Regions from separate parts of the Streptomyces peucetius genome, predicted to be linked through region 2. Evidence: riboswitches for the same ligand, from Rfam matches in the RefSeq annotation. Region 2 holds a riboswitch; each other region holds the start of a gene.
What was found. A riboswitch is a leader RNA that binds a small molecule or an ion and turns the genes downstream of it on or off. The one in region 2 is predicted to bind cobalamin.

Region 1 (7,034 bases), 4.8 Mb from region 2:
TACGGCGGTCGTGGTCGAGGCGGACGGCGAGCCCGTCGCCGTGCTGGCCGTCGACGACCGGCTCAGGGCCGGCGCACCGGAGGCCGTCGCCGCCCTCGCCAGGCTCACCGGCACCGGACCGACACTGCTCACCGGCGACAACCCGCGGGCGGCGGCGCGCGTGGCGGGCGAGGTCGGCATCACCGACGTACGTGCCGAACTGCTGCCGCAGGACAAGGTCGCCGCGGTACGGGATTGGGAACGGGCCGGCGACAGGGTGCTGGTCGTCGGCGACGGCGTCAACGACGCCCCCGCGCTGGCCGCGGCGAGCGCCGGTGTCGCGATGGGCCGGGCCGGCTCCGACCTGGCGCTGGAGAGCGCGGACGCCGTCGTCGTCCGTGACGAGGCCGCCGCCGTCCCAGCGGTCGTGGCCCTGTCGCGGCGGGCCCGCCGGCTCGTCGTGCAGAACCTCGTCATCGCGTCCGTGTGCATCGGCGTCCTGGTCGTCTGGGACCTGGCCTGGCACCTGCCGCTCCCGCTCGGCGTCGCGGGCCACGAGGGCTCCACGGTCCTCGTGGGCCTCAACGGCCTCCGCCTGCTCCGTGAGTCGGCGTGGCGTGACGCGTCGGCGGCGTGAGACCGGAGGGCCGTCTGCTGGGGCGTGGGGCCGGGAGACCCCGCGGGTTTTGCGTTCTCCGGCGTGGCCGGCTGAGGGTGTCGTGCCGCGCCGGCCGGCCTCGGCCCCCTCCTATGCGGGCGGACGCATCGCGGTGCGACGCCTGGCGCGCCGGCGGCCGGAGGATGGGCACGTGACGGGGCAGGGCGGCCGGGCGTACCGGCCGGTGGTCGGCGTTCCGCGGGCCGGGGCCCTGCCCACCGCCGGGGCCGGGTACGCGCGACAACGTGCTGTCCGCCCGCCGAGGGCAGCCGTGCGCACCGGCGGCCCGCGGCCGGCGCGTGTCGCGCTCGGACAGCGCCGGGTCCTGGGCACAGGCCACACCCCCGGTTCGCGGGCCCGGGGCTCCCATGGGCGGCGCGCGGAGCCGGCGCCGCCCGGCGTCAGCCCCGCGACGAGGTCCGGGGCGGGGCGGGGACCCGCCCGGCCACTCCGCCGCCCGGCGGCCACCCCGCCAACTCCTCCGCCGTACGCGGACCTTCCTGCCCGCCGCCCAGCAGCCCGTGCGCCCGCAGCAGTTCCGCGACCGCCGTGCCCCACGGCATGCGCAGTCGCGCCGCGTCCAGCAGAGCCCGGTCGGCCAGGAGTTCACGCGCCGGCCCGGTCCGCAGGCCGTCCGGGGTCAGCACGGCGGCGTCGTCGGCCCAGCGGAGGGCGAGATCGACGTCGTGCGTCGCCATGACGACCGTCGTCCCCGCCGCCCCCAGACCACCGAGCACCTCGAGCAGCCGCTCCTGCCCGTGCGGATCGAGCCCCGCGGTCGGCTCGTCCAGGATCAGCACCCGCGGCCGCATCGCCACCGCGCCGGCGATCGCGGCCCGTTTGCGCTGCCCGTACGAGAGCAGATGCGTGGGCCGGTCGCGCAGCGCCACGATGTCCATCGCGGCCAGGGACTCGTCCACCCGGGCCCGTACCTCGTCCTCGTCCAGTCCGAGGTTCATCGGCCCGAACGACACGTCCTGCTCGACGGATGCCGCGAACAACTGGTCGTCCGGGTCCTGCAGAACCAGCTGCACCGTCGTACGGAGCCGGGTCAGCCCGGCCCGGTCGTAGGTCACCGGCTCGCCGCACAGGCGCAGCCGGCCGGTCGCGGGCCGCAGCCCGCCGCTCAGCAGCCGCAGCAGGGTCGTCTTGCCGCTGCCGTTGCGTCCGAGCAGCGCGGTCGATCTGCCCTCCGCAAGGCCGAGACCGACGCCGCTGAGCACGGCGGGTCCGTCCTCGTAGGCGTAACCGGCGTCGACGAGTTCCACGATCACAGGGCAAACCTTTCGAGCACGAGAGTGAGGACGACGATGCCCGTCAGCAGCGCGGCGACCCCGCCGAGGAACGTGCGGGACACCGGGGCCCGGGGCACCAGCACGCGCAGTGTGCCGTCGTACCCGCGGCCCGCCAGCCCCGTCTGGAGCCGGCTCGCCCGGTCGAAGGCGCGCACGAACGCGGTCGCCCCGAGGCCGGCGAGCGAGCGCCAGGCGGCGGCCCTGGTCGTGTGGCCGAGGCGGGCGGCCTGGGCCTGGCGGATGTTGCCGATGGCGTCGAGCAGCAGAAAGCTGATGCGGTACATCACCAGCGCCACGTCGACCACCGCGGGCGGCACGCCCGCCTTCACCAGCCGGGGCAGCAGGTCCGACATCGGCGTCGTGAAGGCGAACAGCAGCACGCCCAGCGAGGCGGCCGAGGTGCGCAGCAGCAGCCGCACGGCCTCCGGCGGCCCGTCCGGCGCGAACGCGACCGGGCCGTCAGGGCCGCCCACCGCGAACAGCAGCGGCACGGCGCCGGTGACACAGAACCCCAGCGGGATGCGGAACGCCCGCCAGAGCCGGCGCGGCGCCACACCGGCCGGACCGAGCAGCACGGCGAGCGTAGCCGCGCCGACGAGGACGGCGCCCGGCCACGGCGGCAGACAGACGGCGGTCACCGTCAGGCCGAGCCCGAGGGCGGCCTTCTCGCACGGATGACGGCGGCGCCAGCGACTGCTGTGCGCCGCCACGTCGATGGGCAGCATCGGCGGCTACGCCGCCGGTGTCGTGGTGTCGGAGCCCTCTGCGGCGGCCCTGGCCCGTTCCTCGCCCTGCCGCCGGCCCCTGCGCAGCCCGAAGTAGTACGCCAGCACACCCGCGCCGAGCGCCGCCTGCAGGGAGAAGAGCGCCGACTCGACCTCGCCCGACGGCGGTTCGTACAGCGGTGAGAACCACGGTTCGTAATCCGGCTCGAGCTCCGTGATCGCCGCCTCCGCCTCCCCGTCCGCGCCGGCGAAAGGCTCCTCCTTGTGGTCCCCGAGTCCCAGGACCAGGGGCAGGACGGCCAGGGCCGCCACGGCCAGCAGCAGCAGGGTGTTGATCCTCGCGTTACGGCTCATCGGACCGCGGCCTCCTTCTTCGTACCCGGAACCAGCACGCCGAGCCTGGTCAGTTCACCCTTGCTGGAGCGGCTGAGCAGCCGCATCACCAGCACGGTGAGCAGGCCCTCGCTGACCGCCAGCGGCAGCTGCGTGACGGCGAAGATCCCGCCGAACTTCGCCAGCGCGCCCGGCACACCGCTCCCCGGGTCGGGGAACGCGAGGGCCAGCTGCACACTGGTGACGCAGTACGTGGACAGGTCGGCGGTGAACGCGCCGAAGAACACGGCGACCATCAGCGGCACATCGAACCGGCGCAGCAGCCGGTACACGCCGTACCCCGCCCAGGGGCCGACGACCGCCATCGAGAAGACGTTGGCGCCGAGCGTGGTCAGACCGCCGTGCGCCAGCAGCAGCGCCTGGAAGAGCAGCGTGATGGTGCCGAGCACCGCCATGACCGGCGGTCTGAACAGGATCGCGCCGAGACCGGTGCCCGTCGGGTGCGAGCAGCTGCCGGTCACCGACGGGATCTTCAGCGCGGACAGGACGAACGTGAAGGCGCCCGACGCGCCGAGCAGCAGGGTCGAATCGGGATTGGCCCGGACCTCGCGGGTCAGGGCCCGTGCGCCATGGACGACGAAAGGGGCCGACGCGACGCCCCAGGCGGCCGCGTGCAGCGGGGGCAGATACCCCTCGGCGATATGCATGATGTGGGAGACCCTCTCCAGCACCTCGTGGATGGACAACGCACCCTGGCCGGTCTCCTGGCTGACGGGTCATGCCGCCCGTGCTCCGCCTTCCCGGGCACCGCGCGTCCACGCGGTGTCCCAGTGGCTCCCCGTGAGGGGGTGGAGCCGGACTTCCCGATCACAGTGGCGAGGGCCGCACCGGTACTTCACCGGTTTCCCGAACACCAAGGCCCCGTGACAGTAATGCGCCCACCAGCGACATCACAAGCCGCGCACGGGCGCATCGGCCCGCGGCCGGGTGAGCCGTTCGCCACACCCCCGGCCGCGGGCCGCCCCGCGTCACTGCTTGCGGTAGCCGTACGCCTCCGAGGCCGCGGCCTCGACCGCGTCCAGATCGGCCCCCGCGGAGGCCGTCACCACGGCCGCCACCGCGCCCTCCACGAACGGCGCGTCCAGCAGCCGGGTGCCCTCGGGCAGTTCGTCGCCCTCGGCGAGCAGTGCCTTGACCGTCAGCACGGCGCTGCCCAGGTCCACCAGGACCGCGACGCCCGCGCCGCCGTCCACCTGCTCGGCCGCCGCGGTGATCAGCTCCGCGCTGGTGCCGAGACCGCCGTCCGATGTGCCGCCGGCCGGTGCCACCGGCGCTGTGCCGCCGCCCGCCAGCCCCTTGGCGAGCTCGGCGACAGCCGCGGCGACCTCCCGGCTGTGGGAGACGAGGACGATCCCGACCTGCCTGCCGTCGCTCACGGCGCCTCCACCGTCTCGGCCAGTGCGGCGACCAGCAGGGCGGACGACGTGGCTCCCGGGTCCTGGTGCCCGATGCTGCGCTCACCGAGGTAACTCGCCCTGCCCTTGCGCGCCTGCATCGGCACCGTCGCCAGCGCCCCCTGCTCGGCCGCCTCGCGGGCCGCGGCGAACGACTCCGTACTGTCGCCGAGCGCCGCCGCCGCGGGCTCGAGCGCATCCAGCATCGTCTTGTCGCCCGCCTTGGCACCGCCCAGCTGCGCCACCGCGGCGACCCCGGCCCGCAGCGCCTGTGCGAACTGCGCGGGTGTCACCTCCGCCTCGTCGCCCAGCGCCTTGCCGGTGCGCCGCAGCAGCGTCCCGTACAGCGGCCCCGACGCGCCGCCGACCGTCGACACCAACTGCCGTCCGGCCAGCACCAGCACCGCACCCGGTGTGGCCGGCGGCTCCTTCTCCAGCGCGGCGCCGACGGCCGTGAACCCGCGCCGGAGATTGCTGCCGTGGTCCGCGTCACCGATCGCCGAGTCCAACTCGGTCAGTCGGTCCGCCTCCCGGTCCACGGCGGTGGCGACGGCGGCCAGCCAGCGGCGGAAGAATTCGGCGTCGAGCACAGGAACTCCCTGGTGAGTCGATCGGTTCGGACGACGACGGTACGGCGCTGAGCCGGTCACGACCCCCATCGCAGCGCCGGGGTCCGCACCGGCGCGTCCCACAGCCTGAGCAGCTCCTCGTCCACCTGGCACAGGGTCACCGAGGCGCCGGCCATGTCGAGGGACGTCACATAGTTGCCGACGAGCGTGCGGGCCACGGACACGTCCCGCTCGGCCAGCACCCGCTGGACCTCCGCGTTGAAGCCGTACAGCTCCAGCAGCGGTGTCGCGCCCATGCCGTTGACGAGCGCGATCACCGGGCCCGACGGGCGCAGATCCTCCAGGACGGCATCGACGGCGAAGTGGGCGATCTCCCGCGACGTCATCATCGGGCGGCGCTCCCGCCCCGGCTCGCCATGGATACCGACGCCCAACTCCAGTTCCCCGGCGGGCAGGTCGAAGGTGGGGCCGCCCTTCGCCGGGGTGCTGCAGGCGCTCAGCGCCACGCCGAAGCTGCGGGACGACCCGTTCACCTGCCGGCCGATCGCCTCCACCCGCTCCAGCGGAGCGCGCTCCTCGGCGGCGGCCCCGGCGATCTTCTCCACGAACAGTGTCGCCCCGGTGCCGCGCCGCCCGGCCGTGTACAGACTGTCCGTCACGGCCACGTCGTCGTCGACCAGGACCTTCGCCAGACGTACGCCCTCGTCCTCCGCGAGCTCGGCGGCCATGTCGAAGTTCAGGACGTCACCGGTGTAGTTCTTCACGACGAACAGCACGCCCTCGCCGCTGTCGACAGCGGCGGCGGCCCGGACCATCTGGTCGGGCACCGGGCTGGTGAACACCTCCCCGGGGCACGCCCCGTCGAGCATCCCGGGCCCGACGAACCCACCGTGCAACGGCTCGTGCCCCGAGCCGCCCCCGGAAACCAGCGCCACCTTCCCCGCGACGGGCGCGTCCCGCCGGACGATCACCCGGTTGTCCACGTCCACGGCCAACTCGGGATGCGCGGCCGCCATCCCACGCAGCGCGTCCGCGACGACGGTCTCCGGCACATTGATGAGCATCCTCAACGGTTCCTCCTGGGAAGGTTCTCGGCCAGCCCCCTGAACAGGGGTCTGTCTGATCAGTCAGCATGTATGGGGTTGTGGCGCCCGACGGTCTGCGGCGGCCCCGGGCGGTGTTCCGGCGGGGCTGATGCCGACCCTACTGACCGGTCGCCAGGAACTGGTGATGCTGCTGTTGCCGATGTCCAGTATCGACGAGGCGGGGGCTGCCGAGAAGCGACGCGTCGAACGCGATGTGCGAGTCCGCTGCCTTCCTTCATCTGGCGTTCGAAGTCCCGCAGGGCGTGCAGCGCTGTCGGCAGGAGAGGGCGATGGCGACCATGGTGAACCAGGCGACGATTCCGTAGCCGATGTCACCGAGCTGCCACACCAGACGGGCTTGCTGCTCCCCGACGAGGACGTGCATCCTCCGGCGGGCGCGCGTGCGCAGGTCCGCACGCTGAACAGGGCCCCACTCGCATGGGGCCCTGAGCTACGGAAACGTTCCTTATGGGGTGTAGACCTGCCCGGTCTGGGCGCCCTCGACAGATCGGACGTACGCCTGGGCGACGTCGAACCCGCACCCCGGCGTCCGCTACCTGCCCCTGTCGGACGCGCCCCCGGTGACGGGACGCCTGGCGTGGCCGCGCACCCCCACACACCCGGCCACCCGCGCATTTCTCGACCATCTGCGGCGCGCATGACCGACACCGGGCTCACGAGGCCGTAGCCGCCGCCCAGGAGCGCGGCACATCGGTCGCGGGCGGCGGATTTCGCGGAGAGCCGGAGCTTGTATCGACGCCATCCGGTTTTGGAGCCTGCCCACCGGACGTGTGTGTGCCCCTGGTTCCTACCGCCGTCCCCCAAGAATGTGGGCTGACAATCTGCGGAGGACTCATGAACGAGCACGCCGCCCGGGCACTGTCGATCACCGGGCGCAGCACTCCCGTGCTCACGGCATGCCCGCCGCATCGATCT
Region 2 (7,034 bases):
GAACCACACGCCGCGACCGAAGCCATCATGGCCACCGCACCAATTGCTGCTACGAGCTTGCGCTTCACGCCACCCTCCTCAAAGGGATGCAAGAGTTGCCCCCCCACCACCCGGGAGTCGCGCTGCACTTGACGGACACGCGCCGAGATTCTGCCCTGGGGCCGGGACCTGATCTTTAATGGTTTAGACCAGTACCGGGAGCTTGGCCTAGACCTTTAGGGGTGTCAAGGGTGTATAAGAAGGGCTGTCGTGTCCGTTATCGGACCGACACCTGAGGGAGGGCGACGACCCGTGACCGGTCCGTGCCACCATGTGAGCCGCCAGGTCCTGCCCGGCCGATCAGGCCGGGTCAGCGAGCGGGCGTGCCAGGGCACGCGAGCCCGGCGGGATCGGCCGGACAGGGCTGGAGACGGAGGAGCCGGTGACGGCAGGAGCACAGCAGTCGGGAAGGCGGGCCATGACCACGGACGGGGGCGGCACCGAGGCCGAGGGCGGGGCACAGACCCGTACCGCGCGCGTACCCAAGTACTACCGGCTCAAGCGGCACTTGCTGGACATGACGGAGACCCTGCCGCCCGGCACACCCGTACCGCCGGAACGGACGCTCGCCGCGGAGTTCGACACCTCGCGCACCACGGTCCGCCAGGCGCTCCAGGAGCTGGTCGTGGAGGGCCGGCTCGAACGCATCCAGGGCAAGGGCACGTTCGTCGCCAAGCCCAAGGTCTCGCAGGCGCTCCAGCTCACCTCGTACACCGAGGACATGCGCGCACAGGGCCTGGAGCCCACGTCCCAGCTGCTGGACATCGGATACGTCACGGCCGACGACACCCTGGCCGGACTGCTCGATATCACGGCCGGCGGCCGGGTGCTGCGCATCGAACGGCTGCGGCTGGCCAGCGGCGAGCCGATGGCCATCGAGACCACGCACCTGTCCGCCAAGCGCTTCCCGGCACTGCGCCGCAGCCTGGTGAAGTACACCTCGCTCTACACGGCACTGGCCGAGGTGTACGACGTCCACCTCGCGGAGGCCGAGGAGACGATCGAGACCTCGCTCGCCACCCCGCGCGAGGCCGGGCTGCTCGGCACGGACGTGGGCCTGCCGATGCTGATGCTCTCCCGCCACTCGCTGGACGCCCGGGGCGAGCCCGTGGAGTGGGTCCGCTCGGTCTACCGCGGTGACCGGTACAAGTTCGTCGCCCGGCTCCAGCGCCCGGGCGACTGACCTCCGCCCACCCCAGCACACATGGCGCCGCAACGTGTTGCGGCGCCATGTCCCGTTTTGCGCCGCCCGACCGGCAGTCGTTGCCGTACCGATATACGGACGGGGGGTGACTGCGCGCGAACGGCTCGCCTAGATTTCGTGCCCATTACAAAGGTGACCAGTGAGGGGACGGAGCCGCATGTCAGCAGTACCCGATGCGCCCGACGCGCCACAAGCGCCCGAAGCGCCACAGCCGGTCGTCACACCGGTGCGCGTGATCATCGCCCTCTGCCTCTTCACGCCGTTCGTGGCGATGCTCTGGGTCGGCTCCTATGCGAAGGTCGACCCGACCTTCATCGGGATGCCGTTCTTCTACTGGTACCAGATGCTCTGGGTGCTGATCTCGACGATCCTGACGATGATCGCGTACAAGCTGTGGCAGCGTGACCAGCGCGCCCGCAAGGGGGGTGCGTCCCAATGAACGAGGGCGTCAACGGCGTAGCACTCGCCGTCTTCATTTTTTTCTTCGTGGCCGTCACGGTCATGGGCTTCCTGGCCGCGCGCTGGCGCAAGGCCGCCAACGAGAACAGCCTCGACGAATGGGGCCTCGGCGGCCGTTCGTTCGGCACCTGGGTGACCTGGTTCCTGCTCGGCGGCGACCTGTACACGGCGTACACCTTCGTCGCCGTGCCGGCGGCCATCTACGCGGCGGGCGCGGCCGGCTTCTTCGCCGTCCCGTACACGATCCTCGTCTACCCGCTGATCTTCACCTTCCTGCCGCGGCTCTGGTCGGTGTCGCACAAGCACGGGTACGTGACGACCTCGGACTTCGTCCGTGGCCGCTTCGGCTCCAAGGGCCTGTCCCTGGCGGTCGCGCTCACCGGCCTGCTCGCCACGATGCCGTACATCGCGCTCCAACTGGTCGGCATCCAGGCCGTGCTCGACGTCATGGGCGTCGGCGGCGGCGAGACCACCAACTGGTTCGTCAAGGACCTTCCGCTGCTGATCGCCTTCGGTGTGCTCGCGGCCTACACGTACTCCTCGGGTCTGCGGGCGCCGGCACTGATCGCCTTCGTCAAGGACACCCTGATCTACATCGTCATCGCGGTGGCGATCATCTACATCCCGATCAAGCTGGGTGGCTTCGACGCGATCTTCGCCAGCGCCAGTGAGAAGTTCTCGCAGGTCAACGAGGCGACGGGCAAGCCGACCGGGGCGCTCGTGCCCGGCGACGCCGGTCACTGGGGCTACGCCACCCTGGCGCTCGGCTCGGCACTCGCGCTCTTCATGTACCCGCACTCGATCACGGCGACGCTCTCCTCGCGCAGCCGTGAGGTGATCCGCCGCAACACCACGATCCTGCCGCTGTACTCGGTGATGCTGGGTCTGCTGGCGCTGCTCGGCTTCATGGCGATCGCGGCCGGAGTGAACGTCAAGAACGGCCAGCTGGCCATCCCGCAGCTGTTCGAGAACATGTTCCCCGCCTGGTTCGCGGGCGTCGCCTTCGCCGCCATCGGCATCGGCGCCCTGGTCCCGGCGGCCATCATGTCGATCGCCGCGGCGAACCTGTTCACCCGCAACATCTACAAGGACTTCATCAAACCCGACGCGACACCGGCGCAGGAGACCAAGGTCTCCAAGCTGGTCTCGCTGCTGGTGAAGGTCGGCGCCCTGGTCTTCGTCCTCACCATGGACAAGACGGTCGCCATCAACTTCCAGCTACTGGGCGGCATCTGGATCCTGCAGACCTTCCCGGCGCTGGTGGGCGGCCTGTTCACCCGCTGGTTCCACCGCTGGGCGCTCATCGGCGGCTGGGCGGTCGGCATGATCTACGGCACGGCCGCCGCGTACGGCGTCGCCAGCCCGACCCAGAAGCACTTCGGCGGCTCGTCGGACATGATCCCGGGCATCGGCGAGATCGGCTACATCGGTCTCACCGCGTTCGTGCTGAACGTCGTCGTGACCGTGGTCCTCACCTTCGTCCTGCGGGCGGCCAAGGCCCCCGACGGCATCGACGAGACCAGCCCGTCCGACTACACCGCCGACGCGGGCGACCCGGGCGTCAAGGTCGAGCTCCCGCCGGCCACGGCCGGCGCGCCCGGCGGTCACTGACCGATCGCGCGCCGAGGGCCGTCGCACCTCCCCCCGGGGAAATGCGGCGGCCCTTCGCCGTGCTCTGATGCACACTGCCGGGCATGGACATCACCATCAGGAGAATCCGCCCCGAGGAGTACACGGCGCTCGGCGAATTGACGTGCCGCGCGTACATCGACGGCGGGCTGCTGGACTTCGGCGAGGAGGACCCGTACGCCGACGTGCTCCGCGACGTCGCGAGCCGGGACGCGCAAGCAGAGGTGTACGTCGCCGTCGACGAGGCGGACACGCTGCTCGGCGGGGTCGCGTTCGTGCCGGACGGCGGCCCGTTCGCCGACATCGCGGTGCCCGGCGAGGCCGAGTTCCGGATGCTTGCCGTGGACGAGAAGGCACGCGGCCGCGGCACGGGCGAGGCGCTGGTGCGCACCTGCGCGGAACGGGCGAGGGCGACGCCCGGCTGCGTACGGCTGGTGCTGTCGACGCAACCCACGATGTACGCGGCGCACCGGGTCTACGGCCGGCTGGGCTTCGTACGCACCCCCGAACGGGACTGGTCCCCCATCCCGGCCGTCCCGCTGCTGACGTACGCGCTGGAGCTCTACTAGACCTCCCGACACAACATGTGGGGGGTGGCTCAGCCAACCGCCCCCACATGTATGCTCATCTCGCTGTCGCCGCAGGGGAATCCGGTGCGAATCCGGAACTGTCCCGCAACGGTGTGTTCAGGTGCGCTTCGCCGTGCCCGTTACGAGTCCGACGACCTGCCGACGGCGCATCCGGTTCGACCGATCCGGATGCCCAGACGTCCGGGCCTCGCGGATGGGCCGGTGGACGCCGTGCGCCGTGCTGTCCAGGTACGCGCCGCCACGGCCCCCGCCTCCCCGCCGGCCCAGAACCGAGCGAGGGAGAGCACCACATGACCATCGCGCCAGCCGATCCGGTTTCAGCGACCCGGCAGGAGGACGGCCCCGGGACCGCCCTGCTGCGGCTCCTGACGGACCTCACGGCCGACCTGGCCGACACCGACCCCGGCAGGGTCGCCGCCGCCGCGCTGCGCGGCCGGCACGCCGGGTCCGACGAGGCCGAACTGCGCTCCCTCGCCACCGACGCCGCCGCGGGCCTCATCTCCGAGGACCCCGCCTACTCCAGGCTGGCCGCGCGTCTGCTCACCCGCACGATCGCGGAGGAGGCCGCCGGGCAGGGCGCGGTGTCCTTCTCCGCCTCGGTCGCCGTCGGCCACCGCGAGGGTCTGATCGCCGACCGCACGGCCTCGTTCGTCGCGCTGCACACGGACCGGCTCGACGCGCTGATCGACCCCGAGGGGGACGACCGGTTCGGCTACTTCGGTCTGCGCACCCTTTACAGCCGCTACCTGCTGCGGCACCCGATCACCCGCGAAGTGATCGAGACGCCCCAGCACTTCATGCTGCGCGTCGCGTCCGGACTCGCCAAGGACGACACCACACACGCGGTGGACGAAGTGGCCGCACTGTACGGGCTGATGAGCCGACTCGACTACCTGCCCTCCTCCCCCACCCTCTTCAACTCCGGCACCCGCCACCCGCAGATGTCGTCCTGCTACCTGCTGGACTCTCCGCTCGACGAGCTCGACTCGATCTACGACCGCTACCACCAGGTCGCCCGCCTCTCCAAGCACGCGGGCGGCATCGGCCTCTCGTACTCCCGCGTCCGCGCCCGCGGTTCACTCATCCGGGGCACCAACGGGCACTCCAACGGCATCGTGCCGTTCCTGAAGACCCTCGACGCCTCGGTCGCCGCCGTGAACCAGGGCGGCCGGCGCAAGGGCGCCGCCGCGATCTACCTGGAGACCTGGCACGCGGACATCGAGGAGTTCCTGGAGCTGCGCGACAATACCGGCGAGGACGCCCGCCGTACGCACAACCTGAACCTCGCGCACTGGGTCCCCGACGAGTTCATGCGCCGCGTCGAGGCGGACACCGACTGGTCGCTGTTCTCCCCGGTCGACGTCCCCGAGCTGGTCGACCTGTGGGGCGAGGAGTTCGACGCCGCCTACCGCCGGGCGGAGGCCGCCGGGCTGGCCCGCAAGTCCGTCCCTGCCCGCGAGCTGTACGGCCGGATGATGCGTACCCTCGCGCAGACCGGCAACGGCTGGATGACGTTCAAGGACGCCGCCAACCGCACCGCCAACCAGACCGCGGAGCCGGGCCGGGTCGTCCACTCCTCGAACCTGTGCACCGAGATCCTCGAGGTCACGAACGACGGCGAGACCGCCGTGTGCAACCTGGGCTCGGTCAACCTGGGCGCGTTCGTCGACGAGGAGGCCGACGGCGGGATCGACTGGGACCGGCTGGACGAGACCGTCCGCACGGCGGTGACCTTCCTCGACCGGGTCGTCGACATCAACTTCTACCCGACCGAGCAGGCCGGCCGGTCGAACGCCAGGTGGCGCCCGGTGGGCCTGGGCGCGATGGGCCTGCAGGACGTCTTCTTCAAGCTGCGGCTGCCCTTCGACTCGCCCGAGGCGAAGGCACTCTCCACGAGGATCGCCGAGCGGATCATGCTGGCGGCCTACGAGGCCTCCTGCGACCTCGCCGAACGCAACGGCCCGCTGCCGGCCTGGACCGAGACCCGCACGGCACGCGGCGTGCTGCACCCCGACCACTACGGCACCGCGCTCAACTGGCCCGAGCGCTGGGAGGCGCTGCGCGCCAGGGTCGCCGAGACCGGCATGCGCAACTCCCTGCTGCTCGCCATCGCGCCGACCGCCACCATCGCCTCGATCGCCGGCGTGTACGAGTGCATCGAGCCGCAGGTGTCCAACCTGTTCAAGCGCGAGACCCTCAGCGGCGAGTTCCTCCAGGTCAACTCCTACCTGGTGGACGAGCTGAAGAGGCTCGGGGTGTGGGACGCGCAGACCCGGGAGGCCCTGCGCGAGGCGAACGGCTCGGTGCAGGGCTTCGGCTGGGTCCCCGCCGACGTGCGCGCCCTGTACCGCACGGCCTGGGAGATCCCGCAGCGCGGTCTGATCGACATGGCCGCGGCCCGTACCCCGTTCCTGGACCAGAGCCAGTCGCTGAACCTGTTCCTCGAGACGCCGACCATCGGCAAGCTCAGCTCGATGTACGCGTACGCCTGGAAGCAGGGCCTGAAGACGACCTACTACCTGCGCTCGCGCCCGGCGACCCGCATCGCCCGCGCCGCGTCCGCGAGCGTGCCCGTGCCCGTGCAGGCGAGCCCCGAAGAGGCCGTCGCCTGCTCCCTGGAGAACCCCGAGTCCTGCGAGGCCTGTCAGTAATGTCGGAGAACAACGCCAAGAACCTGCTCGACCCGGGCTTCGAACTCACCCTCCGGCCCATGCGCTACCCGGACTTCTACGAGCGCTACCGGGACGCCATCAAGAACACCTGGCACGTGGAGGAGGTCGACCTCCACTCCGACGTCGCCGACCTGGCCAAGCTCACCCCCGGTGAGCAGCATCTGATCGGCCGGCTGGTCGCGTTCTTCGCGACGGGTGACTCGATCGTCGCGAACAACCTGGTGCTCACGCTCTACAAGCACATCAACTCCCCGGAGGCGCGGCTGTATCTGTCGCGTCAGCTGTTCGAGGAGGCGGTGCACGTCCAGTTCTATCTGACGCTGCTGGACACGTATCTGCCCGACCCGGACGACCGGGCCGCCGCGTTCGCCGCCGTGGAGAACATCCCGTCGATCCGCGAGAAGGCGCAGTTCTGCTTCCGCTGGATGGATTCGGTGGAGA
Region 3 (7,034 bases), 3.5 Mb from region 2:
GTTGGCGGCGGTGCGCAGGGCCATCGAGGCGCCGACGGACCAGCCGTGGACGATGACGCGCTCGGCGCCGTGGCGGACCGCGTGCCGGACGGCCGCGTCGAGGTCGCGCCACTCGGAGTCGCCGAGATGGCCCAGACCGTCCGGCGGCCGGGGAGCACCGGCATCGCCCCGGTAGGCGAGGGACAGAACCGGGAAGTGCTGGTCGAGCAGGAAGTCGAACACGTTCATGGTGTGTTCCCGGGTGGTGCCGAGGCCGTGCACGGCGATGACCCAGGTGGCGCGCGCCCCGGGTACGAACCAGGCGGGGAGCGCGCCGAGCTCACCGGGGACGAGGACCTCGGAGTGCTCGATGCCGAGCGCGGCGTAGGGGTCGCCCTTGTGCACCTGCGGGGTGAGCCGGACCCGGGTGCCGGGCTGCAGGACACCCTCCGTGACGCGCACGAGCCGGCGTACGACCGTGTCCGCGTCGTGCGGGACGCCGTCGAGCACCGGTCCCACGACCGCGTGGACGCCCGTCCCCTCGAGTCCGTACGTGCCGGGGCGCAGCGATGCCAGGCTGCGGGTCAGCACGATCCGGCCGGGGGCCGTGGCGTGGACGGTGAGCCGGGGGTCGCCCGGCAGGGGCCGTCGGGTACCGCGCAGCGCGGCGTGGCTCGCGTAGCGGCCTGCCGCGACTGCGGCGGCGCCGACGCCGATCAGTGTGGTGACGGCCGCTGCCGTCGCTGTAGCCGGGCGCACGGGTCCAGTGTCGGGGCGGGCGGGGGCGGGGGCCAGTGGGAGGGGCCGCGCGTGTGGCTGCGCGGGCGGGTTGCGGGCGGGGCCGTTCCCCCCTTCCCGAACCGGGGACTGCGCCCCCGGTTCGGGAAGCGGCGGGTAGGGGACAAGCCCGCCGCAGGCGTCAGGGGGTCGGTTGGCCGTACGTGGCGAGGCAGGTGGACGCGGCCGCGAGCTGGGCCGGGGTCAGCAGGCTCGGCGTGCGGCCCGGGACGGACGACGCCGTCAGCCAGACGCTGCACATCCACTCCAGTTGCGCCGTGCGGTCGTACGCCTGGGGCAGGGTGTCGCCGTAGGTCACGGTCCCGTGGTTCTGCAGCAGGCAGGCCGTACGGTCCCGCAGGGCGTGGAGCATGTTCCGGGCCAGCTCCTGTGTGCCGTAGAGGGCGTAGGGGGCGACGCGGACCGGGCCGCCGAGCGCGGCGGTCATGTAGTGGATCGGCGGGAGCTCCGGGACGAGCGTGGAGACCGCGGTGGCATGCACGGCGTGGGTGTGCACGACGGCGCGGGCGCCGGTCTCGCGGTGGACCGCCAGGTGCAGCGGGAGCTCGCTGGTGGGTTCCAGGTCACCGAGGACCTGTCTGCCGTCGAGGTCGACGGCGACGGTGTCCCGCGCCGTGAGCCGCTCGTACGGCACTCCGCTAGGGGTGACGAGGACGAGCTCGCCGACCCGTACGGAGACGTTGCCCGATGTGCCGACGACGAGTCCTTCAGCCGCCGTCCTGCGGGCGGTGTCCACGAGGTCCCGCCACGCCTGTTCGATCTCGTCCCGCCGTGCCTCACCGGTCGCTTCACCGGTCGCCTCATCAGTCATGCCGGCGATCCTGTCACCGGGTCCGCGGCCGCGGGAACACGCACAGTGTTCGAGTGGCTGCCGTGAGCGCCGGGAAGGTTCGAAATCGGACAAGCGGAATCGGTCGACCGCACTTGGGGACACCGCAGCGCCCAACCCAGTTCACCTTCCGTTCATCCAGGTTGCCTACGGTCCTCGCGTCAATGACGTCAAACGATTGCCTGGGTAAATGGAACACATCACACTGCTGCTCGCGATTGTGATCGTGACAGCGCTCGTGTTCGATTTCACGAACGGTTTCCACGACACCGCCAACGCGATGGCGACGACCATCTCGACCGGCGCACTGAAGCCCAAGACCGCGGTGGCCATGTCCGCCGTTCTGAACCTCGTCGGCGCTTTCCTCTCCGTGGAGGTCGCCAAGACCATCTCCAGCGGACTTGTCGACGAATCAGGCATCACACCTGAAGTCATCTTCGCGGCGCTCGTCGGCGCCATCCTATGGAACCTGCTCACCTGGCTGGTGGGCCTGCCGTCCAGTTCCTCGCACGCCCTCATGGGCGGTCTGATCGGCGCCACGGTCGCCTCGGTCGGCTTCGCCGGGGTCAACGGCGGCGTCGTCGTCACCAAGGTGCTCATCCCGGCCGTCGCGGCCCCGGTCGTGGCCGGCCTCGCCGCCATGCTGGCCGCCCGGCTGACGTACCGGGTCGACAGGAACACCGACGCGAAGGCCACCGCCAAGGGGTACCGCGCCGGGCAGATCGCCTCCGCCGGCCTCGTCTCCCTGGCCCACGGCACCAACGACGCCCAGAAGACGATGGGCATCATCACGCTGGCCCTTGTCGCCGGCAACGTCCTCGCCCCCGGGTCCAACCCTCCGATGTGGGTCATCGTCTCGGCCGGTGTGGCGATCGCGCTCGGCACCTACCTCGGCGGCTGGCGCATCATCCGCACCATGGGCAAGGGCCTCACGGACCTCCAGCCGCAGCAGGGCTTCGCCGCCCAGACCAGCGCGGCCAGCGTGATCCTCGCCTCCTCGAACCTCGGCTTCTCCCTGTCGACCACGCACTCCTGCTCCGGCGCCGTCATGGGCGCGGGCCTCGGCCGCAAGGGCGGCGTGGTCCGCTGGTCGACCGCCACCCGGATGTTCGTGGCCTGGGGCCTGACCCTGCCGGCCGCGGGCCTCGTCGCGGCGGGCTCCGAGTTCGTCACCAAGCAGGGTGACTGGGGTGTCGCGGCCGTCGCCGTCTTCCTCGTCGCCTCGTGCATCGCGATCTGGTTCATCTCGCGCCGCCAGGTCGTCGACCACACCAACGTCAACGACGTCGACACGGCGGCCGACGAGCCGGCGGGAGTCGTCACGACCGCCATCGCGGCCGTCACCCCGCCGCCCGCCGGCGACTTCAAGACCACGATCCCCGCCCCGGCCGAGCCCGAGTCGGCTCGTACGGCCACGGTGTAAGGAACAGCAGCATGAAGATCGACTGGGTAGCCCTCGGCTCCGTGTTCGGCGTGAGCCTCGTCGCCACCGTCGCCCTGGTGGGCCTGTTCACCGTGGGCATCGTGGGCCTGACCAAGCAGGAGGCCGCGCAGCAGGCCGGAGGCTCCGGCCTGCTGGCCCGCAGCGGCGCGTACGCCTGCTTCGCGCTCTGCGCGGCGGCCGTGTCCTACGGGATCTATCTGATCGTCGCCTGACGTCCCGACAGTCCGCCCGCAGGCCGGGCCGGAGCCACCCGCGGGTGGGTCCGGCCCGGCCTGCGCGTGTCCGCCGGTGTGGGACTCGGCACACTGTCCCGCCGCAGGTCAAGGGTGAGTTGACGGGCGTTCGCGCACGTGGTGGACTGCCGTGGCCATCAACGGCGGCAGAAGAGGAAGTCCGGTGCGAATCCGGCGCGGTCCCGCCACTGTCACCCGGGGGAGCAACCACCCGGGGAGCCAGGAACTCTCGCCGCCCGTCACGTCGAACCAGGGCGCGGACCCTGAGTGAGGACTCCTGCCATGCCCGGCCGCGGTACCGCCCTGTCCGTCGGACTCCAGCACTTCCCGGCCCACTGATCCCGTGCGTGCCGACCGGATCTTCCTGTACGGCGCCGCAGCCGGCCTCATCGGCGACCGACTCCTCGGCGATCCCCGCCGGGGACATCCGGTCGCCGCGTTCGGGCGGGTCGCGGGCGCCGTCGAGCGTGCCCTGTGGCGTGACCACCGCGGCCGGGGCGTCCTGCACGCCGCCGTGTGCGCGGGCGGCGCCGTGGCCGCGGCGGCCCTGGCTGCCCACGCCGTACGCCGCTCCCCCACGGCCTCCGTCGCCCTGACCGCCGCGGCCACCTGGGCCGTCGTCGGAGGCACGACACTCGGGCGCGAGGCCGCGGCGATCGGTGACGCGCTGGCCGCCGGGGACGTCGAGGCGGCGCGGGAGCGGCTTCCGCATCTTTGCGGTCGGGACCCGCAGGCCCTGAACGAGCAGCAGATCGCGCGCGCCGTCGTCGAGTCCGTCGCCGAGAACACCTCCGACGCGGTCGTCGGTGCCCTCGTGTGGGGCGCCGTGGCGGGCGTGCCCGGGCTGGTGGGTTTCCGCGCGGTGAACACCCTGGACGCCATGGTCGGACACAAGTCGCCCCGACACCGGCGCTACGGCTGGGCGTCGGCCCGCCTGGACGATGTGGCCGGCTGGCCGGGCGCACGGCTGACCGCCGTGCTGGCGGCCGTCTGCGGGCCGGACCCGCGGGGCGCCGTACGGGCCTGGCGGGCCGACGCCGGCAAGCATCCGAGCCCCAACGCGGGCCCCGTGGAGGCGTCCTTCGCGGGCGCGCTCGGCGTGCGGCTGGGCGGGACCCTCTCGTACGGCGGGCGGGTCGAGCACCGGCCGGTGCTGGGCGGGACGGGACGGGCCGTGCAGTTCGGCGACATCGAGCGGGCCGTGCGGCTGTCGCGCCGGGTCGGGGCGGCGGCCCTGGTTGTCTGTACGGGCGCGCGGCTCGCGGCGGGAGCACTGAAGCGGAGGCGGACATGAGCGGTGGGCTGCTGGTCGCCGGGACCACCTCGGACGCGGGCAAGAGCGTCGTCACGGCCGGGATCTGCCGGTGGCTGGTGCGGCAGGGGGTGAAGGTCGCGCCCTTCAAGGGGCAGAACATGTCCCTCAATTCGTTCGTGACGCGTGAGGGCGCGGAGATCGGGCGGGCTCAGGCGATGCAGGCGCAGGCCGCGCGTGTGGAGCCGACGGCGCTGATGAATCCGGTGCTGCTCAAGCCCGGCAGCGACCGCTCCAGCCAGGTGGTGCTGATGGGCAGGCCCGTCGGTGAGATGAGCGCCAAGGGCTACCACGGGAACCGGCAACGAGAGCTGTTCGAGCCCGTCATGGCATGCCTGGAGGAGCTGCGGGGCACGTACGACGCCGTGATCTGTGAAGGGGCGGGCAGTCCGGCCGAGATCAATCTGCGGCGCACGGACATCGTGAACATGGGCATCGCGCGGGCGGCCCGGCTGCCGGTGCTGGTGGTCGGCGACATCGACCGGGGCGGGGTGTTCGCGCAGTTCTTCGGTACGACGGCGCTGCTGGGCCCCGAGGACCAGTCGCTCGTGGCGGGCTATCTGGTCAACAAGTTCCGCGGTGACGTGTCGCTGCTCGAGCCGGGGCTCGACATGCTGCACGGCCTCACCGGGCGGCGCACCTACGGTGTTCTGCCGTACGCGCACGGGCTCGGCATCGACGAGGAGGACGGTCTGCGGGTGTCCCTGCGGGGCGCGGTACGCGAGTCGGCCGTGACGGCACCCGTCGGTGAGGACGTGCTGCGGGTCGCGGTCTGCGCGGTGCCGCTGATGTCGAACTTCACCGATGTCGACGCGCTGGCGGCCGAACCGGGCGTGGTGGTGCGGTTCGTGGACCGTGCGGAGGAGCTCGTGGACGCCGATCTGGTCGTGGTCCCGGGCACCCGGGGGACGGTGCGGGCACTGGCGTGGCTGCGGGAGCGGGGTCTCGCGGACGCCCTGGCGCGGCGGGCGGCGGAGGGGCGCCCGGTGCTGGGCATCTGCGGCGGCTTCCAGGTGCTCGGCGAACGCATCGAGGACGACGTCGAGTCCAGGGCCGGTGAGGTCGAAGGGCTCGGGCTGCTGCCGGTTCGGGTGCGGTTCGCGCGGGAGAAGACGCTTGAGCGGCCCGTCGGCGAGGCACTCGGCGAGCACGTCGAGGGCTACGAGATCCATCACGGCGTCGCCGAGGTGACGGGCGGGGAACCCTTCCTGGACGGCTGCCGCGTCGGCACCGTGTGGGGGACGCACTGGCACGGGTCGCTGGAGAGCGACGCCTTCCGGCGCGCGTTCCTCCGGGAGGTGGCCGCGCAGGCGGGCCGGCGTTTCGTGCCCGCCCCCGACACGAGTTTCGGGGCGCTGCGGGAGGAACAGCTGGACCGGCTGGGCGACCTGATCGAAGAACACGCCGACACGGAGGCGCTGTTGCGGCTCATCGAGGGCGGGGCGCCGGCAGGGCTGCCGTTCGTGCCGCCGGGGGCGCCGTGAGGGGCGGCGGCGGGCCGCTGCCCCGCCCCGCCCTTCCCGCGGGCCCGGCGGCCCGTGGGAACTTGCACCGGACGCCCGCGCCCCAGAAGCCGGCGGGGCTGCGCCCGCCCGGCTCAAACGAAGGAGTGATCAAAGGATGAGCACCCCCTATCCGTTCACCGCGGTCGTCGGGATGGACGACCTGCGGCTGGCGCTGCTGCTCAACGCGGTCAGTCCGGCGGTCGGTGGCGTGCTCGTGCGGGGTGAGAAGGGCACCGCGAAGTCGACCGCGGTGCGTGCGCTCGCCTCGCTGATGCCCGGCCTCGACGTCGTCGCGGGGTGCCGTTTCTCCTGCGCGCCCGCCGCGCCGGACCCGTCGTGCCCGGACGGTCCGCACGAGGCGGCGGCAGCCGCGGAGGCGCGGCCCACACGCTTGGTCGAGCTGCCCGTCGGCGCCTCGGAGGACCGGCTGGTCGGCGCGCTGGACATCGAGCGGGCGCTCTCGGAGGGCGTGAAGGCGTTCGAGCCGGGGCTGCTCGCCGACGCGCATCGCGGGATCCTCTACGTGGACGAGGTCAACCTTCTTCACGATCACCTCGTGGACCTCATGCTCGACGCCGCCGCGATGGGCGCCTCGTACGTCGAACGCGAAGGCGTGTCCGTACGGCATGCCTCCCGCTTCCTGCTCGTCGGGACCATGAATCCCGAAGAGGGCGAGCTGCGCCCCCAGTTGCTGGACCGGTTCGGGCTCACCGTGGAGGTCGCGGCGTCCCGCGACCCGGATCTGCGGGTGGAGGTCGTGCGGCGCAGGCTCGCCTACGACGACGACCCCGCGGGCTTCGCGGCGCGCTGGGCGGGCGAGGAGGAGGCGCTGCGCGAGCGGATCACGGCGGCGCGGGAGCTGTTGCCGCACGTGGTTCTCGGTGATGTCGCGCTGCGTCAGATCGCCGCGACGTGCGCGGCGTTCGAGGTCGAC
Region 4 (7,034 bases), 1.5 Mb from region 2:
CGTCCGGGTCGCCGACCACGGCCCGCACGCCGTAGACGTCGGCGATCCGGCCCTCGGTCAGCACCTCCCACGGGGTGCCCTGGGCCACCAGCCGCCCACGGTCGAGCAGGACGACGTGATCGCAGTACATCGCGGCGAGGTTGAGGTCGTGCAGGGCGACGAGGCAGGTCACGGGGAGCTCGGCGACCAGCTCCAGCAGGTCCAACTGGTGCTGGATGTCGAGATGGTTGGTCGGCTCGTCGAGGAGCAGTTCGCGCGGTTCCTGCGCGAGAGCGCGGGCTATCTGGACGCGTTGGCGCTCGCCTCCGGACAGGGTGCGCCACGGCTGCCCGGCGCGATCGGCCAGACCGGTGCGCTCGAGCGCGGCCTGAACGGCCTTCTCCTCCCCCGGCGCGGCGGGCGCCCAGGCGCGCCGGTGCGGGATGCGCCCCAGGCGTACGACGTCGGCGACGGTCAGCTCGACGAGGGTGTCCGCCTGCTGCTCGACCACGGCCACGCGACGGGCCACGTCCCGGCGGTGCAGCCCGTGCAGCGGATCGCCGTCCAGGGTGACGACCCCCGAGGCCGGAGCGAGGACCCCGGCGAGCAGACGCAACAGTGTGGACTTCCCGGATCCGTTCGGCCCCAGGAGCCCGGTCACGGCGCCGGGGCGCAGGCCGAGGCTGACGCCGTCGAGGATCAGCCGGCCGTCGGCCGTGCGTGAGACGCGGTCCGCTTCGAGTGTCATGAGGTGGCCTTCCGGGCCCGGTAGAGCACGAGGACGAAGGCGGGCACGCCGACCAGGGAGGTCATGACGCCCACGGGCACCTCCTGGGGTTCCAGGACGGTACGGGCGAAGGTGTCGATCCACACGAGGAAGACGGCTCCGCCCAGCGCGGCGGCGGGCAGCAGCCTGCCGTGGCCCGGTCCCACCAGGGCGCGGGCGGCATGGGGCAGGACGAGCCCGACGAAGCCGATGGCGCCCGCCGAGCTGACCAGAGCGGCCGTGAGCAGCGCCGTGACGGTCAGCAGCACCAGCCGGGTACGGGCCACGTTCACGCCCAGCGTCGCCGCCGCGTCCTGCCCGAAGGCGAACGCGTCGAGGGTGCGGCCGTGTCCCAGGCACACGACGAGACAGAGCGCGAGGGCCACGAGGCAGAGCCGTACGTCGGCCCAGCCCGCGCCGCTGAGCGAGCCGAGCAGCCAGAAGAGCACGCCCCGAGTGGTCTCGGCATCGGCGGAGGTGACCACGACGAAGGAGGTCAGCGCGGAGAACAGTTGCATCGCAGCGACACCCGAGAGCACCACCCGGTCGGTGGTGCCGCCGAGCGTGTGGCTCAGCACCAGCATCAGCGCGAAGGAGACCACGGCGCCGACGAAGGCGCCCCCGGAGATCGAGAGCGCTCCCCCGCCCACGCCGAGGACCACCACGACGACGGCTCCGGTCGAGGCCCCGGAGGAGACTCCGAGGACGAAGGGATCCGCGAGCGGATTGCGCAGCAGGGACTGCATCACCGCGCCGCACACGGCGAGTCCGGCCCCGCACACCGCTGCCAGCAGCGTGCGGGGCAGCCGGAGGTTCCACACGATCCCGTCGCGGATCGGGGTGAGGCCGGAGGCGTCCCCGCCGAGATGGGAGGCTACGGCGGACCAGACGTCGACGATGCCGATGTCCGCCGGGCCGACGGTGATGGCGAGGGCGACGGACAGGACGAGGATCACGAGCCCCACCGCCGTGCGCGACAGGGTCGCCGTCACTTCGTCCTGCCGTGCGCGCGCAGGGCGGCGGCGACCTGCTCGACGCCCTCGACGGTGCGGATCGTCGGATTCATGGCCTGGCCGCTGAGCAGGACGTACCGCTTGTTTCGTACCGCGTCCATGTTCCGGGTGACCGGGTCGGACTCCAGGAAAGCGATCTTCTTCGCGGCGCTCTCCGCGGTCTGCGACTTCCGGGTGAGGTCGCCGATCACGAGGACGTCGGGGTTGCGGTCGGCGACGGTTTCCCAGTTGATCTGCGGCCATTCCTCCGTGGTGTCGTCGAAGACGTTCTTCGCGCCGAGTTCTCGGGTGATGATGCCGGGAGCGCCGCAGCATCCCGCCATATAGGGGGATTCGGAGTTGGCGAACCAGTACAGGAGGGTGACGTCCGAGGCGTCGAGGCCCGCCGTCGCCTTCTCCACCCGTGCCTGGAGCCGGCCGACCAGTTCCTCGCCGCGTTCCTCGACGCCGAAGACGCGGGCCAGGTCGCGCACCTCGCCGTAGACCGTGTCCACGCTCAGTGGTGCGGTGCGGACACCGTCGCCGTCGCCGCTGTTGTCCTTGCCCTGGCAGTCCGACGGGGAGAGGTAGGTGGGCACGCCCAGCTGCTCGAACTGCTCCCGCGTGGCCACACCGCCCTTGCCCAGGGTGGACGCGAACGAGGCGGCGACGAAGTCGGGTTCGGTGTCGAGCACCTTCTCGAAGGACGGGTTGTTCTCCGCCAGCCGCTCAACGCCGGCGTTGGCCTTCTCCAGCCCCTTCATCACGGGGTCCGTCCACATGGCGGTGCCCGCCATCCGGTCGGCGAGGCCGAGGGAGAGCATGATCTCGGTGGTCCCCTGGTTCAGCGAGACCGCGCGCCGCGGCCCGTCACCCGCGAAGGACACCTTCCGCCCGCAGTTGTCGATCACTCGGGACTCGGTGGAGGGCGCCGACGCCGATGGGCCGGACGTGCCCGTGCCGCACCCGGAGGTCAGCAGCAGGGCCCCGCACAGGAGCAGGGTGGACAGGGTCTTGGCGTGCGTGATGGGCACAGCGGATTCCTCAGCGTCGAGGGCCCTTGCGCGAGGCCCGTTCGTACGGTCCGCCAGCAGGTCTTCGGACTCGGGGTCTCCCGGACGAGGCGCCTTCCCGGACCTGTTCCCGTGGTCCAGTGGCTGTGTGCCCGCCCGTCACCCTCACCGCTGCGCGTCAGTTCCGGATTCGCACCGGATTCCCTGACTCACGTACGTCCTCGTACGGAGTGCGACTGGCTTGCGCAAGCTACCACAGCGCCCCGCGAGTCGGCCGGGGAGCGGCCTGGCCTCCCGCCCGGGACGGTCGACGGCGCGTGCGAACGCCGCCGCCCCGCGGCGGGATCGCTCCTCACCGCGGGGTGGCCGCACGGCGGGCCCGCGTCAGCCCTGCCGGGCGACGAGGCTCGCCGGGCGCAGGTCTGTCCAGTTCGACTCCACGTGGGCGAGGCACGTCTCACGGGTGTCCGGGCCGAAGGCGGTCCGCCACCCGGCCGGCACCTCGGCGAAGGACGGCCACAGCGAGTGCTGGTTCTCGTCGTTGACCAGGACCAGGAAGGTGCCCTGCGGGTCCTCGAACGGGTTGGTGCTCATGCGTTGTCACTCCTTTTGGACGGTACGGTGAACAGCTCGGAGAGCGGCCGCTCAGGATCGGCCGCCACGGTGCGCAGCAGCGCCTGGAGTTCGTCGGCCAGCCGCCGCGCCTTGGCGGTGCCCAGCAGGTCGGTCGCGTGGATCAGCCCGCAGTGCACCGGGCCCTCCCCGCGCGGCTCGTAGAAGCTGAGGGTCAGGTCCGCCCGAGCCGAGCCGGTCGGTACGGCCTCCAGCGAGCCCACACCGCCTTCCAGCTGCTCCAGGTCGGCCTGCTCGTGGTGGACCACCATGACCTGCGGCCCCTCGGGCGGCAGACCGGTCGCCCGGGCAACCTCGTCGAACGGGACGTCCTGCCGGTCCAGGGCGCTCAGCGTGGTCTCCCGCACCCGGGTCAGCAGCTCCGCGAAGGTCGGGTCGCCCGCCGTGTCGGTGCGCAGGACGACCGTGTTGAGGAAGCAGCCGACCAGGTCGGCGAGCTGGTCGTCGGTGCGGCCGGCGACCATCGTACCGATGGGCAGGTCGGTGCCGGCGCCGTGGGCGGTGAGCAGGGCTGCCAGGGCCGAGTGCAGCACCATGAACATGCTGGTGCCGGTGGCGCGGGCGAGCCCGTCCACGGCCGCGTGCAGCTCCTCGTCGAGGACGAACCCGACATGGTCGGCGGCTCGGCCGGACCCGTCGGAGGCCGCCGGGCGCGGGCCGTCCGCCGGAAGCGCCAGCTTCGCGGGTACGTCCCCCAGCGTCCGGCGCCAGTAGGCGAGCTGCTGCCCGCCCCGGCTGTCCGGATCGGTGAGGTCGCCCAGGACCTCGTGCGCCCAGCGGGTGTAGTCCGCGTAGGTGACCGGCAGCGGCTCCCAGGCCGGTGCCCGGCCCTCGGTACGGGCCGCGTAGGCCGCGGTGAGGTCGCGGAACAGCGGGACCACCGACCATTCGTCCACCGCGAGGTAGTGCATGGTCAGCAGCAGTGCCTGGCTGCCGTCGGGGCCGGTGAGCAGGCGCGCCCGCAGCGGTGCCTCCGTCTCCAGGTCCGGTGCCTCAGCGGCGAGTTCGGCCAGGCGGGCGTCGAGGCCGGCGCACGACTCCACGGCGAGCGCCGGGGCCTGGGCCGGCCGCTGGAACGCCGCGCCGCTGCGCTCGGTGAACGCTGTGCGCAGCGGCTCGTGCCGGGCCACCACATCGGCGAGGGCGGCGGAGAGCGCGTCCTCGTCGATCCCGCCCGTGGAGCGCAGGACGAGCGCGTGGTCGAAACCGGGGCTCCGGTGGTACGACTCCCACTGCGGGCGCTGGACGGGCGCGACCGGCAGCGGCTCGTCGCGCTCCTGGGCGGGGCGCAGCGCGGGACGGGCGGCGGCCGCGCCCTCCAGCTTGCCGGCGATGCCGGCCACCGTGAGCGCGTCGAAGACGTCCCTGATGCTCAGTTCGACCCCGAACTCGGTGCGGATACGGCCCAGGAGCCTCATCGAGGCCATGGAGTGGCCGCCGAGCGCGAAGAAGTTGTCGTGCACGCCGACGCCGTCCAGCTTGAGGATCTCGCAGAACAGTTCGGCGAGCCGGGCCTGCGTCTCGGTGGCCGGGCGGGCGTCGCCGGTCATCGCCGACCAGTCCGGCGCGGGCAGCGCCTTGCGGTCCAGCTTGCCGTTGGGCGTGAGCGGCAGCGGCCCGCCCAGCGGCACCACGAGCGCCGGGACCATGTACTCGGGCAGCAGCCCGGCCACATGGGCGCGCAGCTGCTGCGGGTCGAGTTCACCGGCCTCGGGCACCGCGTAGCCGATCAGGCGGACGATGTCGCCGTCGCGGTCGGGCAGTACGGCGGCCTGGGCGACCGACGGGTGTCCGCCGAGCGCCGCCTCGATCTCGCCGAGTTCGATCCGGAAGCCCCGCACCTTGACCTGGGTGTCGACCCGGCCGAGGAAGTCGAGGTTGCCGTCCCGGCGCCAGCGGGCCCGGTCACCGGTCCGGTACATCCGGCTGCCGGGCTCCCCGAACGGGTCGGCGACGAACCGTTCCGAGGTCAGACCCGCCTTGCCGAGGTAGCCGCGGGCGAGGCCGCGCCCGGAGACGTACAGCTCGCCCACCACACCGGGCGGGACGGGCCGCAGACGGTCGTCGAGCACGTAGCAGCGCGTGTTGGGGTCGGGCCGGCCGATGGGGACCCGGCCGGACGGGCTGCCGCCGTGCTCGCGGGCGGGCCACAGCGTGGAGTTGACCGTCGCCTCGGTGAGGCCGTAGGCGCAGATCAGGTGGGCCGTGGCGCCGAACCGCTCGAACAGGTCCGGCGGCACGGTCTCGGTGCCGACCAGGACGGTCGACCCCTCGGGCAGTTCGCAGCCGGGCGGCAGCGCCGACACCAGGGACGGAGGCAGGATCATGTGCGTGATCCGCTGGTCCGCGAGGAAGTCGGTGAGCGCCGGTCCGGCGACGCGGGCCTCGTCGGTGATGAGGACGAGCCGGCCTCCGTGGCACAGGGCCATCGACAGCTCGAAGGCGAAGACGTCGAAGCCGATCGACGCGAACTGGAGCACCCGGCTGTCGCGTTCCAGGCCCATCCGGTCGACGGCCGTGGCGACGAGGCTGGAGATGCCCTCGTGGGGCACGACCACACCCTTCGGCCGGCCGGTCGAGCCGGACGTGTAGATCACGTACGCGGCCTGGTCCAGGGCGATCGGGGCGACGCCGAGGGGCGCGTCGGACAGCGCGTCCGACTCGGCTGCCGTGTCCGGGGCGTCGAGGAGGAGCACGGGGACGCCCGCCACGTCGGGGATCTTCCCCGCGACCGGTTCGGTGCCGACCACGAGGGCCGCCGCCGAGTCCTCGATCATGTAGGTGAGGCGGTCGCCGGGGTGGACCAGGTCGAGCGGCAGGAACGCGGCGCCCAGCTTCAGCGCGGCGACCACCGTGGCGATCATGTCCGCCGACCGGGGCACGGCCACGCCGACCACGCTCTCCGCACCGACACCGCGCGCGGCGAGCAGCCGGGCGATGCGGTTGGCACGGGCGTCGAGCTGCGCGTACGTCACCGAGCGGGAGCGGTCGACGACGGCGACCGCGTCGGGCCGCTCGGCGAGCCGCCGCGCGAACAGGGCCGGGAACGACTCCTCGTCCACCTCGCGCGCAGCGCCGTTGAATCCCTCCAGGACCAGCCGCCGTTCGTCGTCGGCGAGGATCTCCGCCTGCGACAGGGGCTGTCGCGGGGCGGCGACGAGCGCCGCGACCAGCCTGCGGAGCCGGTCGCCGAGCCGCTCCGCGGTCTCCTCGTCGAACAGTTCGGTGGCGAACTCCAGACGGCAGTTCAGCGAGCCGGTGCCGCCGTCGTCCGGGGTGTGCTCGGTGAAGCTGAACACGAGGTCGAACTTCGCTGAGCGGATCCGGAACGGCACGTACTCCAGCCCGAGGCCGGGGAGTTGCAACTCGGCGCCGGTGCGGGCGTGGTAGCCGACCATCACCTGGAACAGCGGGTTCCGGGAGAGGGAGCGCGTCGGGTTGAGCTTCTCGACGACGGACTCGAACGGCACGTCGGCGTGGGAGAACGCCGCCAGGTCGGTCTCGCGGACCCGGGCGAGCAGCTCGGTGAAGCTGGGGTCGCCGCTGACATCGGTGCGCAGCACCAGGGTGTTGACGAAGAAGCCGACCAGCTCGTCCAGCGCCTCGTCGCTCCGGCCGGCGATGGGCGAGCCGAGCGGGATGTCCGTGCCG

Region 1: another riboswitch for cobalamin. It lies ahead of OGH68_RS02445 (energy-coupling factor ABC transporter permease); the one in region 2 lies ahead of OGH68_RS24455 (ribonucleoside-diphosphate reductase subunit alpha).
Region 3: another riboswitch for cobalamin. It lies ahead of OGH68_RS08055 (cobalamin biosynthesis protein); the one in region 2 lies ahead of OGH68_RS24455 (ribonucleoside-diphosphate reductase subunit alpha).
Region 4: another riboswitch for cobalamin. It lies ahead of OGH68_RS30825 (ABC transporter substrate-binding protein); the one in region 2 lies ahead of OGH68_RS24455 (ribonucleoside-diphosphate reductase subunit alpha).

What each region holds. Positions count from the first base shown of each region.
Region 1 covers NZ_CP107567.1:509,939-516,972, reverse strand. Annotated here, with positions in the region: gene OGH68_RS02465 (heavy metal translocating P-type ATPase) at 1-616, shown strand, start outside; gene OGH68_RS02460 (energy-coupling factor ABC transporter ATP-binding protein) at 1,039-1,911, opposite strand; gene cbiQ (cobalt ECF transporter T component CbiQ) at 1,908-2,657, opposite strand; gene OGH68_RS02450 (energy-coupling factor ABC transporter substrate-binding protein) at 2,664-3,011, opposite strand; gene OGH68_RS02445 (energy-coupling factor ABC transporter permease) at 3,008-3,697, opposite strand; cobalamin riboswitch at 3,727-3,923, opposite strand; gene OGH68_RS02440 (PTS-dependent dihydroxyacetone kinase phosphotransferase subunit DhaM) at 4,019-4,426, opposite strand; gene dhaL (dihydroxyacetone kinase subunit DhaL) at 4,423-5,034, opposite strand; gene dhaK (dihydroxyacetone kinase subunit DhaK) at 5,091-6,083, opposite strand; gene OGH68_RS02425 (hypothetical protein) at 6,334-6,483, opposite strand.
Region 2 covers NZ_CP107567.1:5,281,579-5,288,612, reverse strand. Annotated here, with positions in the region: gene OGH68_RS24480 (sugar ABC transporter substrate-binding protein) at 1-68, opposite strand, end outside; gene OGH68_RS24475 (GntR family transcriptional regulator) at 458-1,222, shown strand; gene OGH68_RS24470 (DUF3311 domain-containing protein) at 1,401-1,682, shown strand; gene mctP (monocarboxylate uptake permease MctP) at 1,679-3,313, shown strand; gene OGH68_RS24460 (GNAT family N-acetyltransferase) at 3,397-3,900, shown strand; cobalamin riboswitch at 3,945-4,079, shown strand; gene OGH68_RS24455 (ribonucleoside-diphosphate reductase subunit alpha) at 4,212-6,572, shown strand; gene OGH68_RS24450 (ribonucleotide-diphosphate reductase subunit beta) at 6,572-7,034, shown strand, end outside.
Region 3 covers NZ_CP107567.1:1,743,171-1,750,204, forward strand. Annotated here, with positions in the region: gene OGH68_RS08035 (alpha/beta hydrolase) at 1-738, opposite strand, end outside; gene OGH68_RS08040 (class II aldolase/adducin family protein) at 899-1,588, opposite strand; gene OGH68_RS08045 (inorganic phosphate transporter) at 1,797-3,029, shown strand; gene OGH68_RS08050 (hypothetical protein) at 3,041-3,262, shown strand; cobalamin riboswitch at 3,396-3,534, shown strand; gene OGH68_RS08055 (cobalamin biosynthesis protein) at 3,627-4,577, shown strand; gene OGH68_RS08060 (cobyric acid synthase) at 4,574-6,079, shown strand; gene OGH68_RS08065 (putative cobaltochelatase) at 6,216-7,034, shown strand, end outside.
Region 4 covers NZ_CP107567.1:6,820,124-6,827,157, reverse strand. Annotated here, with positions in the region: gene OGH68_RS30835 (ABC transporter ATP-binding protein) at 1-727, opposite strand, end outside; gene OGH68_RS30830 (FecCD family ABC transporter permease) at 724-1,737, opposite strand; gene OGH68_RS30825 (ABC transporter substrate-binding protein) at 1,734-2,771, opposite strand; cobalamin riboswitch at 2,809-3,006, opposite strand; gene OGH68_RS30820 (MbtH family protein) at 3,135-3,344, opposite strand; gene OGH68_RS30815 (non-ribosomal peptide synthetase) at 3,341-7,034, opposite strand, start outside.